DNA from 3 places in the Pseudomonas sp. DCB_BI genome. Region 1 is predicted to be linked to each of the others. Evidence: predicted binding sites of a transcription regulator. Region 1 holds the regulator's gene; each other region holds the start of a gene.

Region 1 (6,348 bases):
CCGCGCTGCTGGTAGCGCGTGGCCTTGCCTGGCTGGACCTGGAGCCACGCATGCTGCGCGCCCTGGAGGGCGGCGCAGTATGCGCACTCGGCACGGCGTTGGGCGCAGTACCGGTACTGGTCATTCGCAACATGCCGGTGGCACTGGCCGATACGCTGCTGGGCTTCGGCGCTGGCGTGATGCTGGCAGCCACCGCGTTTTCCCTGATCATCCCAGGGCTGGGCGCCGCCCAGTCCATCGGTTTCAGCCCTTGGGGGGCGGGTGGCCTGATCAGCTTTGGCTTGTTGTTCGGTGCGCTGTGCCTGTTTCTGGTTGACCTCAAGGTCTCTGGCGCTTCGCCCGAGGCGCTGGTCGGCACCGGCAACCAGCCGGTGATTGCTGCGCGTATCTGGCTGTTTGTCATTGCCATCATCGCGCACAACATCCCCGAAGGCATGGCTATCGGTGTGTCGGCCGGTGGTGGCATGGCCGATGCCGACAGCCTGGCCATGGGCATTGCCTTGCAGGATGTGCCTGAGGGGTTGGTCATTGCGCTGGTGCTGGCCGGGGCGGGCATGTCGCGCTTCAGGGCCTTCCTGATCGGCGCCGCGTCAGGCTTGGTCGAGCCGGTGGCCGCAGTGATCTGTGCCTGGCTGGTGAACATTGCCGAACTGCTACTGCCGCTGGGCCTGGCCTGCGCGGCGGGGGCGATGCTGCTGGTAGTGACTCAGGAGATCATCCCGGAGTCGCGCAGCAACGGCCATCATCGCTTGGCGAGCCTGGGGCTATGTGTTGGCTTCTGCCTGATGATGGTGATGGATACCGCGATGTCCTGATCGGTCGTCAGGACAATCGGGATGCCTGTGGGGGGCGGCTTCGCGTCGCGATTGGGGCGCACAGCGGCCCCCGGCGATCCTGAGCAGTACAGGTAAACTGCGGGTTATTCGCCTTCGTCGAAGAAGTTGTTGATCAACTCGACCAGCGCATCCATGGCATCGGTGTCCTGCTCACCCTCGGTGTGCAGGTGCACCTGGGTACCTTTGCCAGCCGCCAGCATCATCACCGCCATGATGCTCTTGCCATCCACCAGTTTGTCCGGCGCGCGGCCTACCCTTACTGTGCAAGGGAAGCGGCCGGCCACGCCGACGAACTTGGCTGCCGCCCGGGCATGCAGACCCAACTTGTTGATGATGGTGATTTCGCGGGCGGGCATGTAGGGTGGATCCTTGGGCTAGAGGTCGCGGTGGCGGACCTGGACGTTTTTCAGGGACTGTTGCAACTGTTGACCAAGGCGCTCGGTGATGTATACCGAACGGTGGTGACCGCCAGTGCAGCCAATGGCAATGGTGACGTAGGCTCGGTTGCTGGCGGCAAAGCGTGGCAACCACTTGAGCAGGTAGCTGGAGATATCGTTATACATGTCTTCGACATCCGGCTGTGCGGCCAGGTAATCGATAACCGGTTGATCGAGGCCGGAATGCTCGCGCAATTCGGGCTTCCAGTACGGGTTGGGCAGGCAACGCACATCGAACACCAGGTCAGCGTCGACCGGCATGCCGCGCTTGAAGCCGAACGACTCGACCAGAAACGCAGTGCCAGGCTCGGGCTGGTTGAGCAGGCGCAGCTTGATCGAGTCACGCAACTGGTACAGGTTCAGGTTGGTGGTGTCGATCTTGAGGTCGGCCAGGTCGGCGATCGGCCCCAGTAACTCGCTTTCTACGCGGATCGCTTCGGCGAGCGAGCGGTTGGCGTTGGTCAACGGATGGCGCCGGCGGGTTTCCGAGAAGCGCTTGAGCAGTATGTCTTCGTCGGCATCCAGATACAGCACGTCGCACTGGATGTGCCGGGCACGCGCGTCTTCAAGCAGCTCCGGGAAGCGCGTCAGGTGGCTGGGCAGGTTGCGCGCATCGATCGATACGGCCACCTTGGGTTGCAGCAGTTCAGTGTTGATCAGTGCATTTTCCGCCAACTGCGGCAGCAGCCCGGCAGGCAGGTTGTCAATGCAGTAGAAACCGTTGTCTTCCAGGACATCGAGGGCGGTGCTCTTGCCGGAGCCGGAGCGGCCGCTGACAATGATCAAGCGCATGGTCAATGCTCGTTCTGTACGTCCAGGACAACCTGGAACAGGGCCTCACTGCTGGTGGCCGCACGCAGGCGATCGCGGACCTCCTTGCGATCGAGCATGCTGGCGATCTGGCGCAGCAGTTCCAGATGCGCATCGGTGGCGGCCTCAGGCACCAGCAGGACAAACAGCAGGTCCACCGGCGCGCCATCAATGGCGTCGTAATCGATTGGGGCTTCCAGGTGCAGCAGGGCGCTGACCGGGGCGGAGCATCCTTCAAGGCGGCAGTGCGGGATGGCAATGCCGTTGCCAAAACCGGTCGAACCGAGTTTTTCCCGGGCGACCAGTTTTTCGAAGACGTCTTGCATCTCCAGTTCGGGTACTTGGCCGGCGATGACAGTGGCGACCTTTTCCAGGGCGCGCTTCTTGCTGCCGCCCGGCACGTTCACAAGCGAACGGCCGGGGGTCAGGATGGTTTCAAGTCGGATCATGGATGAGGGGGATCAGCGGGCAGCTGCACCTTGCAGCAAGCTTTGCTGTTTTTCCTTGTGTTTTTTCAGTTGGCGGTCGAGCTTGTCGGCCAAGGCGTCGATCGCTGCATACATGTCTTCGTGTTCGGCGTTGGCTACCACTTCACCGCCGGGAATCTGCAGGGTCGCCTCGACCTTCTGTTGCAGCTTCTCGACCTTCATGATGACCTGCACGTTGGTGATCTTGTCGAAGTGACTTTCCACGCGGGCGAGCTTTTCAAGCACGTAATCGCGCAGTGGCTGGGTGACTTCTACATGCTGTCCACTGATATTGACTTGCATACAGCTTCTCCTTTGTTGCCCGTGCATAAAGAGGCAGGTATTGCACCTGCCCCACAAACGCTGTGGCACATCCCAGGGGCTACATCAGTCGCTTGCGCTCGCTCGACGGTGCGATGCCGAGGGACTCGCGGTACTTGGCGACGGTGCGACGGGCTACCTGGATGCCTTGTGCCTCCAGTAAACCAGCGATCTTGCTGTCACTCAATGGCTTTTTCTGATTTTCCGCCGCAACCAGTTTCTTGATGATCGCGCGGATCGCTGTGGACGAGCATTCTCCGCCTTCTGCGGTGCTCACGTGGCTGGAGAAAAAGTATTTCAGTTCGTAGATGCCACGCGGGGTATGCATGTATTTCTGCGTGGTAACCCGCGAAATCGTCGACTCGTGCATGCCCACTGCCTCGGCGATGTCATGCAGCACCAACGGCTTCATGGCCTCGTCGCCGTGGTCGAGGAAGCCACGCTGGTGCTCGACGATTTGCGTGGCCACCTTCATCAGGGTTTCGTTGCGGCTTTGCAGGCTCTTGATGAACCAGCGCGCTTCCTGCAGCTGGTTGCGCATGAACGTGTTATCTGCGCTGGTGTCGGCTCGTCGCACGAAGCCGGCGTACTGCGGGTTGACGCGCAGGCGCGGGATGGCTTCCTGGTTCAGCTCGACCAGCCAGCGATCGCTGTCCTTGCGCACGATCACATCAGGTACCACGTATTCGGGTTCGCTGGACTCGATCTGCGAACCGGGGCGCGGGTTGAGACTTTGCACCAGCTCGATCACCTGGCGCAGCTCGTCTTCCTTGATTTTCATGCGCCGCATCAGCTGGCTGTAGTCACGGCTGCCGAGCAGATCGATGAAGTCGGTGACCAGGCGCTTGGCTTCGCTCATCCACGGGGTGTTGGCGGGCAGCTGGCGCAGTTGCAGCAGCAGGCATTCGCCCAGGTTACGCGCGCCGACGCCGGCCGGTTCAAACTGCTGGATGCGGTGAAGCACCGCTTCGACCTCGTCCAGCTCGATATCCAGCTCCGGGTCGAAGCCCGCGCAGATCTCCTCGAGGGTGTCTTCCAGGTAGCCCTGGCCGTTGATACTGTCGATCAGGGTCACGGCGATCAGCCGGTCGGTGTCGGACATCGGGGCCAGGTTCAGTTGCCACAGCAGGTGGCTTTGCAAGCTTTCGCCGGCCGATGTGCGGGTGGTGAAGTCCCACTCGTCGTCATCGTTGCTCGGCAGGCTGCTGGCACTGGTCTGGTAGATGTCTTCCCAGGCGGTGTCGACCGGAAGCTCGTTGGGGATACGCTCGCTCCACTCACCGTCTTCCAGGTTGTCGGCACTCACGGTGCTTTCCTGGAAGCTGTTGTCCTGGACTTCGGCGGCCGGCTTGTTCTCGGCGTTGTCCGCCATCGGGTCGCTATTGTCGAAGTCGTCGCCGTCTTCCTGACGTTCGAGCATCGGGTTCGACTCCAGCGCTTCCTGGATTTCCTGTTGGAGGTCCAGGGTGGATAGCTGGAGCAGGCGGATGGCCTGTTGCAACTGCGGTGTCATCGTCAGTTGCTGGCCCATTTTTAGGACGAGCGATGGTTTCATGGCTGGGGCTTAATACCTTGTTCGCCGGCGCGCATGCGCCATCCACTACACGAGGGCGCCGGGGCGCCAGATCAAGCAAGTTTTATGCCTTAAATTGTAGCGTTTGCCTAGAGTACCGTAACAACTTTAACCCGGGTCTCGGGGCTATTAGCCAGTACTCCAGGCCTGTGCCAGGGTCAGAGGCGGAACTCGTGGCCCAGGTAAACCTCTTTGACCAGATCGTTGGCCAGGATGGTTTCGGCGTCGCCTTCAGCGATCAGCCGGCCATCGTTGACGATATAGGCGGTTTCGCAGATATCCAGTGTCTCGCGCACGTTGTGGTCGGTGATCAGTACACCGATGCCCTTGGCCTTGAGGTGGTGGATGATCTGCTTGATGTCGCCGACCGAGATCGGGTCGACACCGGCAAAGGGTTCGTCCAGCAAGATGAATTTGGGCGCGGTCGCCAGTGCACGGGCAATCTCGACGCGTCGGCGTTCACCGCCGGACAGGCTCATGCCGAGGTTGTCGCGGATATGGCTGATGTGGAACTCCTGCAGCAGGCTTTCCAGCTCTTTGCGCCGGCCGTCGCGGTCGAGGTCCTTGCGGGTCTCGAGGATGGCCATGATGTTATCGGCCACCGACAGCTTGCGGAAAATCGACGCTTCCTGCGGCAGGTAGCCGATGCCGGCGCGGGCACGGCCGTGCATGGGCTGATGGCTGACATCGAGGCTATCGATCAGCACCCGGCCCTGTTCGGCCTGGACCAGCCCGACGATCATGTAGAAGCAGGTGGTCTTGCCGGCGCCGTTGGGGCCGAGCAGGCCGACGATCTGGCCGCTGTCGATTGACAGGCTGACGTCACGTACCACCTGTCGCCCCTTGTAGCTCTTGGCCAGGTGCTGGGCTTTGAGGGTTGCCATTTACTCGGCCTTCTTCTTGGGCTGGATCACCATGTCGATACGCTGACGCGGTGAGGTCACGTTGCCACCACGACCGGCGGTCGCCACCTGGGTCTGGGTGTTGTAGACGATTTTCTCGCCCTCGGTGGTGTTGCCTTCGTTTTCGACCTTGGCGCGATCGGTAAGGATCACCAGGTCTTTTTGCGACTGGTACTGGATGGTTACGCCCCAGCCTTTCATCTTGTCCGGCTTGGCCGCGCTCTGCTGCTGCTCGAAGTAGGCCAGGTTGCCCACCGAGGTCACCACGTCGATATCGCCAGAGGCGGAGCGAGTGATGGTCACGGTGTTGCCTTTGATCATCATCGAACCCTGGGTGATGATCACATCGCCGGTGTAGGTGGCCACGCCTTGCTTGTCATCCAGGTGGGCATTATCGGCCTGGATGCGAATAGGCTGGTCACGGTCATTCGGCAGGGCGAGGGCGCTCGCGCTTCCCAGTGCTGCGCTCAGGCTGAGCAAAAGGGGGAGGGTTTTAACGAGCCTCATACTGTCCTCTTACGTTAGAGAGCAAGTCCATCTTGCCTTCTTTCAAATACGCTTTCATTCCTTTGCCCGTAGTTGTGCCACCGGCGCCGTCGATTCTAACGGCTTGCTCGGTCTGCGCATATTGCTTCTGCGGGAACACGGTCATGCGTGAGCTGGTAATGATGATTTCGCGCTGTTTTTCATCAGTGCGCGCAACCCGGACGTTGTCGATCAGTTCGACCTCGGTGCCGTCCGGGTTCACCTCGGCGCGGGTGCTCTGTACGTGCCACGGGAACTCGGTACCGCGGTACAAGTGCAGGTCCGGGGTGGTCAGCAGGGTGATTTCACTGGCCTTGAGGTGTTCGACCTTGTCCGCGGTCATTTCGTACTGCAGTTTGCCATCTGGCAGGAACTGCAGGCTGTGGGCATTGATGGCGTAATAGTCGATGGCGCTTTCGTCAACCTGGGCCACTGGCTTGTCGAGGAAGCTTTCCGGGCTGACATTCCAGTAGCCAA
Region 2 (6,348 bases), on a different contig from region 1:
CGTAATGCGCTGCACTGGATGGCCGTCGAAGGCCGGCTGATGCTGCGACAGGCTGATCCGTTGCAGGCCGTCGCCGACTGGCAGGACGTGCTCGAAGACTGGTCACAACGCCCGTTGAGGTCCAGGGAACGTGCTGTCGTTCTGGCATGGCGGGGGGCGCTGCACAGCAGGGCATTGGGCGACCATGCTGGCGCTATGCGCGATTTTGCCGCGAGCTTGGCGTGCAATGCCGATCTCGGCGCCATTCGCGCCATGGGTGTGCCGTTTCGCTGTTTGGTCGAGCTGATACTGCGCGATGGCATGGTAGATGAGAGGCAACTGTTACACGGGGCTATTGAGCGCCTTTGCGACGGCCGTTCACATGCTGCTGCCTGTGCTCTACGCGCGGTCGGGCACCGTTTCGGGCTGTGGGCGCTGCCACGCTCGGCCGAGCAGGCAAGGCTATGGTTGCATCGGGCGGTGAATCGCCAGTGCGCGGGCCAGGCACCGGGGTTCGAAGTGCTTGAAGTGGCACGGGTGCTGTGGGCAGCCAATCGGCATGAAGTTGCCTGCTACCTGTATGAACGCTGCGCCGAACTGAACCTGCCGGGTGCTGCCCTGGCCTTGTACGAGCTGCACCATGGCGACCTGGACAATACCCCGGCGCATTACCTGGATGACGAGGCCGCCGGGTACTGGCTGCAGCGTGCGGTGGAGGCGGGCAGCAGGCAGGCCAAATACAACCTGGCCTGCCTGCGCATGGACAGCGATGAGGATTTGAACGAGCGCAGTGCCATGCTGGCGGTCAGGCGCCTGCTTGTCGACGCGCTGGGCAACGGGCAGACCAATGCGTGTGCGAGGTTGCACCTGGGGATTTTGTTACGCCGGTTTGGTGAGGCGCAGGAGCGAAGTGAGGCGGTTGCTTACCTGCTGAGCCTGGTCGAGCACCCGGACCCGTGGCTTGCAGGGCGTGCCAGCGCCGAACTGGGGCTGGCCTGGATGCAGGGGCATGGCACCCGCAAGCAAAGCCGCTTTGCCGCCATCGAATGGGTCAACCGAGCGGCCAGTTTGCAACCAAGGGATTCGGCCATTGGTGCTATCCAGGCCCAGATCCTCAATTCGCACAACCGGGTGAAGACGTTGTTTATTCAGTGCGGGGCGGCGTTGTTCCGCGGCAGCTTGCATGCAAGTGAGCTACCACCGAAACAGGCCTTTACCCACGCCGAGTCGTTACGGGTTCAACCTGCATCGGAGGGGCTTAGGCGCGCACATAAACCCAGGCTGTCAGGCCCGATGCGAGGGTGACGGCGACACGCTTGTAGTCGGCAACTTCATAGCGGTCCGCCGCTGCCAGTTCGTCTTCGCTGATCTGGAAGACCATACCTGCCACGCTGTCGTTGGCCTGGCTGCTGGGGGAAACGATGGGATGATGGGACTTGCCGCTGGTCGCCAGTACGTCCGGGTCAGTGATCTCGATCCAGTCCAGGCGGTAGCCCGGCATACGGTCGGCCTGGCCGCTCAGAGCACGGCCAAAATTGGCCAGTTGCACGGCTTTATCCTGCAAGGTGCCGTAGGAAAACAACAGTACCGGGTATGCGCTGGAGGGCTGCATTCACTCATCCTGTGAAGTTGGGTTCAGCCGCGCTTCCAGGTCGGCGACCTGCTTTTCCAGGGCCTCGAGGCGTGCACGGGTGCGTGCCAGCACGACCATCTGGCTGTCGAATTCGTCGCGGCTGACCAGGTCCAGTTTGCTGAAAGCGCCTTGCATCAGCACCTTGAACTGGCTTTCCAGTTCAGCGCGGGGCTGGGCGGTATCGCTGCTGAACAGGCGCGAGGCCTGGTCGCTCAGGGCATCAAGGAGGGCTTTGGGCGCGAGCATGGGGCTGTCCACTGAAACGGAGAAATGGCCGGCAGTGTAGCACGCACACACCTGGCGCTTGAGTGCACATTGGCCTTTGGGAGCGCGCACAGCGGCCCTGGAAATATCACCATCAAGGCAAATCGTGGGGCGCTTCGCACACCCATCGCAACGCAAGCCCGCACCCACAAAAGATCGCTGGCGGTTTTTCATCGGTTGCACATTTTTCGCGCAACTTCCCCCGCTGCTGCGCACCGAAACTGTGCATGTTTTCCATGCTGGCGACTGGCCAATCCCGACTAAATCACATAACGCTCTGTTTTTCGGCGCTTTGTCGGAACTGGCAAGGATTCTGCAAAGACCTGTACGAGCCATGCACTGATGCAGTTCCTTGTGACCAGGCAGTGCGCACGCGGAGCCGGATGCCGACGACGCGTTACAAAGCCAACCGCTGCGCTTAGACTTGAGACGGGTTTGTTTTCCTGGGGCAAGTCCACCAAATCGGGAGAGAGTTTCATGAAGCTAGTCACAGCCATCATCAAGCCGTTCAAGCTGGACGACGTGCGCGAGTCGCTGTCGGAAATCGGCGTGCAGGGCATCACCGTTACCGAGGTCAAAGGTTTCGGTCGGCAGAAGGGCCACACCGAGCTGTATCGCGGTGCTGAGTACGTGGTCGATTTCCTGCCCAAGGTGAAGATCGATGTCGCCATCGATGACAAGGACCTTGATCGGGTAATCGAAGCCATCACCAAGGCAGCCAACACCGGCAAGATCGGTGACGGCAAGATTTTCGTGGTGAATCTGGAGCAGGCGATCCGTATCCGTACCGGCGAAACCGATACCGACGCGATCTAAGCAGCAACAAAGCCTCACCAAACCCAACGCCCCAGGAGAAAACAACATGACTCTGCGTAAGATCGCAGGGCTAGGAGCCCTATTGTCCCTCGTAATGCCCGGGCTCGCCCTGGCAGACGAAGCTGCCCCAGCGCTGAACTCCGGCGACACCGCCTGGATGCTGACCGCAACGGCGCTGGTGCTGTTCATGACCATTCCGGGCCTGGCCCTGTTCTATGGCGGCATGGTGCGTTCCAAGAACGTGCTGTCGGTGATGATGCAGTGCTTTGCAATCACCGGCCTGATGAGCATTCTCTGGGTCGTCTACGGCTACAGCATGGCCTTCGATACCACGGGTATGGAAAAGGGCGTGCTCAACTTCAACTCCTTCGTCGGCGGCTTCTCCAAGGCTTTCCTCAGCGGCGTCACGCCCCAGAGCCTGACTTCCGCCGCCGCGCTGTTCCCTGAAGCGGTGTTCATCACCTTCCAGATGACGTTCGCCATCATCACCCCGGCACTGATCGTGGGTGCCTTCGCCGAGCGCATGAAGTTCTCCGCCATGCTGGTGTTCATGGGCATCTGGTTCACCCTGGTGTACGCGCCGATCGCCCATATGGTGTGGAGCGGTGACGGTGCGCTGATGTGGGACTGGGGCGTACTGGACTTCGCTGGCGGCACTGTGGTGCACATCAACGCCGGTATCGCGGGCCTGGTCTGCTGCCTGGTGCTGGGCAAGCGCAAGGGTTACCCGACCACCCCGATGGCTCCGCATAACCTCGGCTACACCCTGATGGGCGCCGCCATGCTGTGGATCGGCTGGTTCGGCTTCAACGCAGGCTCTGCCGCTGCCGCCAACGGCACCGCGGGCATGGCCATGCTGGTCACCCAGATCGCTACAGCTGCTGCGGCGCTGGGCTGGATGTTCGCCGAGTGGATCGGCCACGGCAAACCGAGCGCCCTGGGCATTGCTTCGGGTGTGGTTGCTGGCCTGGTCGCCATCACCCCGGCTGCCGGTACCGTGGGCCCGATGGGCGCCCTGGTGATCGGCCTGGCCTCGGGTGTGATCTGCTACTTCTGCGCCACCACCCTCAAGCGCAAGCTGGGCTATGACGACTCGCTGGACGCCTTTGGTGTGCATGGTGTTGGCGGCATCATCGGCGCCATCCTCACCGGCGTGTTCGCAGCCCCGGCACTGGGCGGCTTCGGCACCGTCACCGATATCGGCATGCAGGTCTGGGTACAGGCCAAGGGCGTGATCTTCACCGTGGTCTACACCGCCATCGTCACCTACGTGATCCTCAAGGTGCTGGATGTGGTCATGGGCCTGCGGGTCAACGAAGAAGAAGAGTCGGTCGGCCTCGACCTGGCTCAACACAACGAGCGCGGCTACAACCTGTAACTGCGACGCGGTAAAAACTTGCCCGGCTTGCCGGGCATTTTTTTGTCAGATTTTTAACATTTCCCGCTCGGCAAACGGTTTATCTGGCACGTTCGCGACGTAGGCAGAAAACTTACAAGTCGTGGGGCATTTATGGTGCTTTGCTTTTTCCACGAGCGCGCTAGAATGCGCGCCGAAGGGTGTTTGATGAGTAGTCCGCACACTTCGCCAGCCTTTGCTAGGCTTGCCAATAGCGTGTGGCCAGCAGGGGCTAATGGATTTGTCAGGTCCTGCCAGGAGCAGGGCCTGCTGGGTGCCGCCTCCCATCAGGAGCGCAGACTCAAGGGCAGTGGCCTAACCCACGGCCAGTTGAATTTTCACTGGTGGCTGCCGGTCTACGGCTGCACTGGTCTATAACTAACCTGCTTTTCGCAAGTCATGAGGTAGAACATGAGCGACGACGATCTGGAAAATGATGACCTCGAAGTAGGCGACGATGACGAGGCTGATGAAGGCCTCGAAGCGGCGGCTGACGATGGCGCCGAAGACGCTGGCGACGACGACAGCAGCCCGGCACCCACTGCCAAGGGCAAATCCAAGGCGGCGGTCTCGGTAGACGAGATGCCGAGCATGGAAGCCAAGCAGAAAGAGCGTGATGCCCTGGCCAAGGCGATGGAAGAGTTCCTGTCGCGCGGTGGCAAGGTGCAGGAAGTCGAGGCCAACGTGGTCGCCGACCCGCCCAAAAAGCCGGACAACAAGTACGGCAGCCGCCCTATCTGAGTGGCTGAACGCAAAAAAGCCCGCCGTCGCTGCGGGCTTTTTTGTGCCTGTGGGTTTTGTGTTGCCTCTAACGGCCTCTTCGCGGGCATGCCCGCTCCCACAGGATCACCACAGGGTTCAGGACCTGCGCGGTCCTGTGGGAGCGGGCGTGCCCGCGAATGGGCCGCAAAGCGGCCCCCTTCAGCGCCAGCGCGCGAGCACGTCTGGCAGTTGCGACAGGCGCTGGATCTCGGCATCCGGCGCCTGTTCGCCTGCCCACGCCTTGCCCTGCGGGTTGAACCACACCGCGCGCAAACCGGCGCGCTGGGCACCGGCAATGTCATCGCCAGGGTGATCGCCGATGTGAACCGCCGCACCCGCGTCCACCTCGCCGCGGCGCAACGCTTCAAGGAAGGGGGCAGGGTCCGGCTTGCCGATGCCCAGGTCCTCGGCGCACAGGGCAAAGCGGAAGTAGTCGGCCAGCCCCAACCGGCTCACGTCGGCGTTGCCGTTGGTCACCACGCCCAGAATGTAATGGTGACGCAGGATCTCCAGCACCGGCTGCACCTCGGGGAAGATCTCTACCTGGTGGCGAGCATGCAGGAACACTTCAAAGCCTTCGTTGGCCAGCGCCTGCGCTTGCTTCTCGCTGTAGCCGACCTCTTCCAGGGCATGGAACAACACCCGCCGACGCAGGGCGCTGATGCGGTGCTTGAGGCCGGGTTCGGCCTGTACCAGGCGCTCGCGAATGGCAAACAGGTGCTCCACCGGCACGCCCCCCAGGATTGGGGCATTGGCTTCTAGCCAGTCGCGCAGCACGACTTCCGCGCTGGCGATGACCGGGGCGGTGTCCCACAGGGTGTCGTCGAGGTCGAAGGTGATCAGCTTGATGCTCATGAGTCTGTGCCTTTGCTGCGTTTGGCCCGAGGGTGGGCGCTGTCGTACACCGCAGCCAGGTGCTGGAAGTCCAGGTGGGTATAGATTTGCGTGGTGCTGATGTCGGCATGGCCGAGCATCTCCTGCACCGCGCGCAGGTCCTGGGACGATTCCAGCACATGGCTGGCGAAGGAATGGCGAAGCATGTGCGGGTGCAGGTGCTGGCCCAGCTCGCGCTCACCGACGGCCTTTACCCTTTGTCGCACGGCGCGGGGGCTGATGCGATTGCCCTGGCGGGTAATGAACACCGCACGGTCACGCGGGTTGCCGATGCCACGCAGGCGGTACCATTCCTGCAACGCCTCGCGGGCCTTGCGGCCAACCGGCAGCACGCGGGCCTTGCCGCCCTTGCCCAGTACCTGCACCAGGCCGGCTGCAAGGTCGAGATGGTCGAGGTCGAGGTTGGTCAGTTCGGACAGGCGCAGGCCTGACGAATAGAAGAGTTCGAGCATCGCCTGGTCGCGGCGGGCAATGAAATCGTCGTCGACGCCGCCATCGAGCAACTGCTGGGCACGGTCGGTGTCCAGCACCTTGGGCAGCTGGCGCTTACCCTTGGGTGCGCTCAAACCAGTGGCCGGGTCGTGCTGGCACAGGCCCTCGCGGT
Region 3 (6,348 bases), on a different contig from region 1:
TAGAGCGAGGGTGAATCGCCGCCTTGGAGGATGCGAATCTGATTGCTGGTGACGTGTTGCTGCACCTGGATGATGCGGCCATTGGTCTGATTGACCTGCTGGCATTCATCCATCAGCTGCGACAGCATGTCGAGCCGTTGCAGCAACACCTCGCCATGCTGCGATTGTGCGGCCAGCGCCTGCACACCGCTGCGGTCGGCACTCAGGCCCAGGCTACCGAGCAACTGGCTGCGGCGCTGGCCGTGCTGTTCGAGCAAGATGATCAGCGACTGCTTGCGCGCAAGGATCTGTTCCAGCAGCGGCATGTCGCGGCCATGCAAGGCGATCGCTTCCTGGCGCAGAAGGTCACGCAGTTCCTGCATCGGGGCAATGTCATCTTCCATCAGTTGCAGCAAGGTGGTGTCGTGCATGGCTAACTCTTGGCTTTTCTGGCGTCCGTGAAGTCAGCGCGCCGTAGGGTCAGCGCTGGGCTTCGAAATCAAGCAGTTTGCTGGCGACCCGGCCGGCATCGACCTGGTAGCTGCCGTCGGCGATTGCCTGCTTCAACTCCGCCACACGGGCGCTGTTGACCACTGGCTCGTCGCGCAGCTTGTCGCTGATCTTCTGCAACTGCTGTGCCTCTTGGCTGAGGTGTACCGCTTCTCCGCTGGCGCTGGTGTCTTTCACCGCTTCCTGGCTGGCTGCCGGCTTTTCGGCGCTGCCGGACGCGGTGCTGCCGCGCACGCCGCCCGTGACGGACGGAGAGTTATTCAAACGACTGAAGTCGATGACCATGATCAGAAACCTCTGGGTATTTGGACGCTTGCCTTGTTTTCGGCCAACCCGAAAGAAACTTTAGGCACAAATGCATAGCCGCCTGTCAGCAAGCTCGCGAACCCGTGTTCTGACACAGTTTAGGAAAAGCGGTTCCTCACTGCCAGCGCAATCTGGCGACTGGTCTACATACCGACCTCGACCTGGCCAGGGCCGGTGACCCTGGCCTTGACCACCCGTTTGGAATTCAGGTTGCGTACCCGTATCTGTTCGCTCAGGCCGCCCTTGCTCAGCGCTTCGCCGGGCATGCGCACGCTCAGGCTGCCACTGCGGGCGACGATTACCACCTGGTCACCCTTGCGCACCACCTCGGCCTGTTCCAGGTGCTGCGGGGTGAGTACCTGATCGACCACGGTGCGGCGCAGCATCTTCATGCCCACTGCCTGGTCCAGCTCGGTCAGGAAGCCCTGGCCGAGGGTGCCGACATCGCGCTCGCGCAGGGCCACGTCGCCTTCGCCCACCGTGTTGTCGCGCTTGAGCGGGCGCGTCACCACCACCACGTCGCGGAACAGCCGCACCGTCGCCGGCACGAACACGGTCCACGGCGCTGCGCTATCACAGCGTACCCGCACGGTCACCCGGCCCAGCGGCTGCGCCGGGCTTTCCAGCGAGGCGTCCAGCTGCTGGCTGCACAACGGCATACGCAGGCGCGGGTCCAGCGGGTTGACCTGGATTTCATAGCGGCCGGCAGTCTGGGTGCTGGCGAGGTAATCTTCGACGGTGAATTCAAGAAACCCTTGGGTGACACCGATAAGCTGTTCAGGCAAGGTGAACGCGTCCGCTACAGTGCGCACGCCGGGCACCAGCAGGCACAGCGTGGCCAGCAAGCCAGTCAGCAGGCGCGTCAATCGTCGGAAAAATGTCGTTTTCGTATGCATGACGCTCAAAAAAGCAAAGCCCGTGCCGACTCGCTACCTGAGTTGCAACGAAAGGCTGAAACATTAAGGAGTCTGGCATGGCGGGTGTTATGGATTCGGTCAACCAGCGCACGCAGCTGGTGGGGCAGAATCGCCTGGAACTGCTGCTGTTCCGCCTCAATGGCGAGCAGCTTTACGGCATCAACGTATTCAAGGTCAGGGAGGTGCTGCAGTGCCCGGCGCTGACCCTGCTGCCCAAGGCGCACCCAGTGGTGCGTGGCGTTGCCAACATTCGTGGGGCCACCATCCCGATCCTCGACTTGTCGATGGCCACCGGGTTGCGGCCCCTGCAGGAAGACACGCGCAACAGTTTCGTGATCATCACCGAGTACAACACCAAGACCCAAGGCTTCCTGGTGCACTCGGTGGAGCGCATCGTCAACATGAACTGGGAAGAGATCCATCCGCCACCCAAGGGCACGGGCCGTGATCACTACCTGACCGCGGTCACCCGGGTGGACAACCGCATGGTCGAGATCATCGACGTGGAGAAGGTGCTGGCCGAAGTATCGCCGTCGTCCGAGTCGGTATCGGCCGGGGTGGTCGATGCCGAGGTGCAGGACAAGGCCGTGCTGATGCGGGTGCTGACTGTCGACGACTCGTCGGTGGCACGTAAGCAGGTCAGCCGTTGCCTGCAGACCGTCGGCGTTGAAGTGGTGGCCCTCAACGACGGTCGTCAGGCCCTGAACTACCTGCGCCAGCTGGTGGACGAGGGCAAAAAGCCCGAAGAAGAGTTCCTGATGATGATCTCGGACATTGAAATGCCCGAAATGGACGGCTATACGCTAACGGCAGAAATCCGCAGCGATCCGCGCATGCAAAAATTGCACATCTGCCTGCATACTTCGCTCTCCGGGGTATTTAACCAGGCAATGGTCAAGAAGGTCGGTGCCGATGACTTCCTGGCCAAGTTCAAGCCGGACGACCTGGCCCAACGGGTGGTCGACCGGATCAAGGCAGCGCATTGAAGCAGCCGGGGGCAAGCCCCCCGGCACCAGTGATTGAAAAGAGGCGGCAGTAGTGTCTACGGGTAATTTGGATTTCGAACAGTTCCGGGTCTTCCTGGAAAAAGCCTGTGGCATCTTGCTGGGCGAAAATAAGCAGTACCTGGTGTCCAGCCGTCTCAACAAGCTGATGGAGCAACAGGGCATCAAGAGCCTGGGCGAGTTGGTGCAGCGCATCCAGGCCCAGCCGCGCGGCGGCTTGCGCGAACAGGTGGTCGATGCCATGACCACCAACGAGACCCTGTGGTTTCGGGATACCTACCCGTTCGAGGTGCTGAAGAACAAAGTCATTCCCGAGTTCATCCGCAACAACCCCGGCCAGCGCCTGCGCATGTGGTCGGCGGCCTGTTCGTCGGGCCAGGAGCCGTACTCCATCTCGATGGCCATCGACGAGTTCGAGCGCAGCAACCTCGGGCAGCTGAAGATGGGGGCGCAAATCGTTGCCACCGACCTGTCCGGCACCATGCTGACCAACTGCAAGACCGGTGAGTACGACAGTCTGGCGATTGCCCGCGGTTTGTCGCAGGAGCGTCTGCAGCGCTACTTCGACCCCAAGGGGCCGGGGCGCTGGGCGGTCAAACCGGCGATCCGCAGCCGCGTTGAGTTCCGCTCGTTCAACCTGCTGGACAGCTATGCCAGCCTGGGCAAGTTCGACATCGTGTTCTGCCGCAACGTGCTGATCTACTTCTCCGCGCAGGTGAAGCGGGACATCCTGCTGCGCATCCACAGCACCCTCAAGCCGGGTGGTTACCTGTTCCTTGGTGCTTCGGAGGCGCTGAACGGCTTGCCGGACCATTACCAGATGGTGCAGTGCAGCCCTGGGATCATCTACCAGGCCAAGTAAGGTATGCCTGGAGGTGGGCGGCGTTTGTGAGACCGAGCGCCGCCCGCGCGGCGCTCGATCTTCCAGGCGAAACACGTCTATCGCCAAAAACGTCTATCGCCAAACAATGACGTCAATTTTTTGTTTTGCCGCTTTTGCCGCCCGGCAATTGCCGCTTTCGCTGCCCCAGGCGGAAGGCCTTTGCCGCTTTTCTGGCATCAGTCTGACAGTACGATTCCGCCAAGCCCCATAAACAGGGGCTTCTTCGGGGTTGGCACAGCCCTTGCTATACCAAGCTCAACGAAATTCCGGTCAACCTCCGAAGGTTTCCCCGACATGAGCATCAGTTTCGACAAGGCGCTTGGTATCCACGAAAAGGCTCTGGGCTTCCGCGCCCAGCGCGCTGAGGTGCTGGCCAACAATATCGCCAATGCCGACACGCCCAATTACAAGGCGCGTGACATGGACTTCTCTTCGGTGCTCGCCGCCGAGACCAGCAAGCAGCAAAGCGGGCGCTTCGCCATGGACCGTACCAACAGCCGGCACATCGAAGCCGAAGGCCTCGCCGTCGCGGCTGACGATACCCTCAAGTACCGTACGCCGTTGCAGCCCTCGATCGACCAGAACACCGTGGACGCGCAGATCGAGCAGTCGAACTACACCGAAAACGCCATCGGCTTCCAGGCCAGCTTCACCTTGCTCAACAGTAAATTCAAAGGGCTGGTTTCCGCCCTGCGGGGAGAATGATCATGTCCCTTTCCAGTGTCTTCAACATTGCCGGTAGCGGCATGAGTGCGCAGAACACGCGCCTTAACACCGTGGCTTCCAACATCGCCAACGCCGATACCGTGTCCTCGAGCATCGATCAGACTTACCGCGCCCGCCACCCGGTGTTCGCCACCGCTTTCCAGGATGCGCAAGCCGGCGGCAGCCAGTCGCTGTTCGAAGACCAGGGCGAGGCAGGGCAGGGCGTCCAGGTTAAAGGCATCGTCGAGGATCAGAGCACGCTGGAAGCGCGCTACGAGCCCAGCAACCCTGCGGCCAACAAAGATGGCTACGTGTATTACCCCAACGTGAATGTGGTCGAGGAAATGGCCGATATGATTTCGTCCAGCCGTGCGTTCCAGACCAATGCGGAAATCATGAATACCGCGAAAAGCATGATGCAGAAAGTGCTGACGCTGGGGCAGTGAAAGGGATAGCTCATGACGACTACGACCGATACCACCAGTGCCTCTTCTATCTACTCGCAGTACTCGCTGAAGAGTGATAGCAGCAGCACAACCGGCTCCAGCAGCGAGACGCTGGGCAAGGACACGTTTCTGCAATTGCTGGTAACCCAGCTGCAGAACCAGAACCCGCTCGACCCGCAGGACAACTCGGAATTTGTCGCTCAACTGGCGCAGTTCAGTAGCCTTGAGTCGATGCAAACGCTCAACGATACCGTTGACACCCTGCTTGGCAACTACACCTCCAGCCAAGCTCTGCAGGCCTCCTCGCTTGTCGGTCGCACAGTGATCGCCGAAGGGGACACCGCCACAATCGAAGCAGGTACCGGTCTGAGCGGCCAGGTCGAACTCACTTCGTCGACTTCGTCCATGACGGTCACGGTGTATGACGCCGACGGCGACATTGTGAAGAACATCGACCTCGGCGATCAGAGTGCCGGGACGATCAACTTCACTTGGGATGGCACGGACAACGACGGCGAGGCGGCAGCTGCTGGCACCTACACGTTCAAGGCCGAGGCCACCGTGGACGGTGCCGCCGTTGCACAAACCACGTATCTGCCTTCGGTGGTCAGCAGTGTCACGGTTGGCAGCACCGCAGGTGCGTTCACGCTCAACCTGGCGAATGGCGAGAGCGTTGCGCTTTCGGACGTCAAAACCATCGGATCGTAAGCCGCTCATCGGCACAGGAGTCACGCAATGTCATTCAACATCGGCCTTAGCGGCCTCAATGCTGCAAGCACCAGCCTCAATACCACCGGCAACAACATTGCCAACGTGGGCACTACCGGCTTCAAATCGGCGCGGGCTGAGTTCGGTGATATGTATGCCAACTCGTTGTTCCTGGGGAGTGGGCGCTACAAGGTCGGCAGTGGCGTCAGTACCCAGGCTATTTCGCAGCAGTTCACTCAGGGTAATGTCACTACCACCGGCGCCAGCCTGGACCTTGCCATCAATGGCAACGGGTTCTTCATTACCAGCAACAACGGCTCGAACTCGTACACCCGCGCCGGTGCATTCGGCACTGATAGTTCTGGCAATATCGTCGACGCCAACGGTAATCGCCTGCAAGGGTACGGTGTCAATGCCGATGGTGACTTGGTTTCCGGTGTGTTGACCGATCTCACCGTCAGTACCGCCGCAGTTTCGCCGAAAGCCACCTCGAACCTGACTGAGACCGTCAACCTCAACTCTTCTGATACGGTTCCGTCTGAAAGCCCGTTCGATGCGTCCAATTCGAAAAGCTACAACTACACCTTCGCGACCGATGTCTACGACAGCCAGGGTAACAAGCACAGCCTGAACCAGTATTTCGTGAAGACAGATACGAATGAATGGTCCATGTATGTAACCGTGGATGGCGTGAACCCGGCCGATCCTTCGTCTACCGAGCCCTACAGTGCGGACCTTTCGTTCAGCTCTGCGGGTGCCTTGGTCGGTTCCACCAGTGACGACTTTACGGTCGACAGCCTGGGCAAGCTTACCCTGACGAACTGGGTTCCGGCTTATCAGAATGCGGATGGCGACATGGTTGCCAATGGTGCTTCGCCGGCCTCCGGGGG

Evidence for each region. The regulator sigma-54, encoded in region 1, starts transcription at its own class of promoters, with help from an activator protein. The targets are predictions, from matches to a motif close to ANTGGCATNNANNTTGCTNT.
Region 2: the regulator sigma-54 is predicted to act here: its motif matches at 2,177-2,196, upstream of glnK (P-II family nitrogen regulator).
Region 3: the regulator sigma-54 is predicted to act here: its motif matches at 3,828-3,847, upstream of flgB (flagellar basal body rod protein FlgB).

The regions. Positions count from the first base shown of each region.
Region 1 covers NZ_JAPFCG010000001.1:149,510-155,857, reverse strand. The annotation lists gene OO258_RS00720 (ZIP family metal transporter) at 1-815, shown strand, start outside; gene OO258_RS00715 (HPr family phosphocarrier protein) at 920-1,192, opposite strand; gene rapZ (RNase adapter RapZ) at 1,211-2,065, opposite strand; gene ptsN (PTS IIA-like nitrogen regulatory protein PtsN) at 2,068-2,532, opposite strand; gene hpf (ribosome hibernation-promoting factor, HPF/YfiA family) at 2,545-2,853, opposite strand; gene OO258_RS00695 (RNA polymerase factor sigma-54) at 2,933-4,426, opposite strand; gene lptB (LPS export ABC transporter ATP-binding protein) at 4,603-5,328, opposite strand; gene lptA (lipopolysaccharide transport periplasmic protein LptA) at 5,329-5,853, opposite strand; gene lptC (LPS export ABC transporter periplasmic protein LptC) at 5,840-6,348, opposite strand, start outside.
Region 2 covers NZ_JAPFCG010000003.1:60,074-66,421, forward strand. The annotation lists gene OO258_RS04235 (DUF4034 domain-containing protein) at 1-1,284, shown strand, start outside; gene OO258_RS04240 (gamma-glutamylcyclotransferase family protein) at 1,238-1,591, opposite strand; gene OO258_RS04245 (accessory factor UbiK family protein) at 1,592-1,858, opposite strand; gene glnK (P-II family nitrogen regulator) at 2,354-2,692, shown strand; gene OO258_RS04255 (ammonium transporter) at 2,739-4,070, shown strand; gene sutA (transcriptional regulator SutA) at 4,500-4,829, shown strand; gene OO258_RS04265 (HAD family hydrolase) at 5,010-5,705, opposite strand; gene xerC (tyrosine recombinase XerC) at 5,702-6,348, opposite strand, start outside.
Region 3 covers NZ_JAPFCG010000002.1:287,110-293,457, forward strand. The annotation lists gene OO258_RS03625 (flagella synthesis protein FlgN) at 1-410, opposite strand, end outside; gene flgM (flagellar biosynthesis anti-sigma factor FlgM) at 460-774, opposite strand; gene flgA (flagellar basal body P-ring formation chaperone FlgA) at 939-1,691, opposite strand; gene OO258_RS03640 (chemotaxis protein CheV) at 1,769-2,698, shown strand; gene cheR (protein-glutamate O-methyltransferase CheR) at 2,751-3,578, shown strand; gene flgB (flagellar basal body rod protein FlgB) at 3,894-4,304, shown strand; gene flgC (flagellar basal body rod protein FlgC) at 4,307-4,750, shown strand; gene flgD (flagellar hook assembly protein FlgD) at 4,763-5,458, shown strand; gene flgE (flagellar hook protein FlgE) at 5,486-6,348, shown strand, end outside.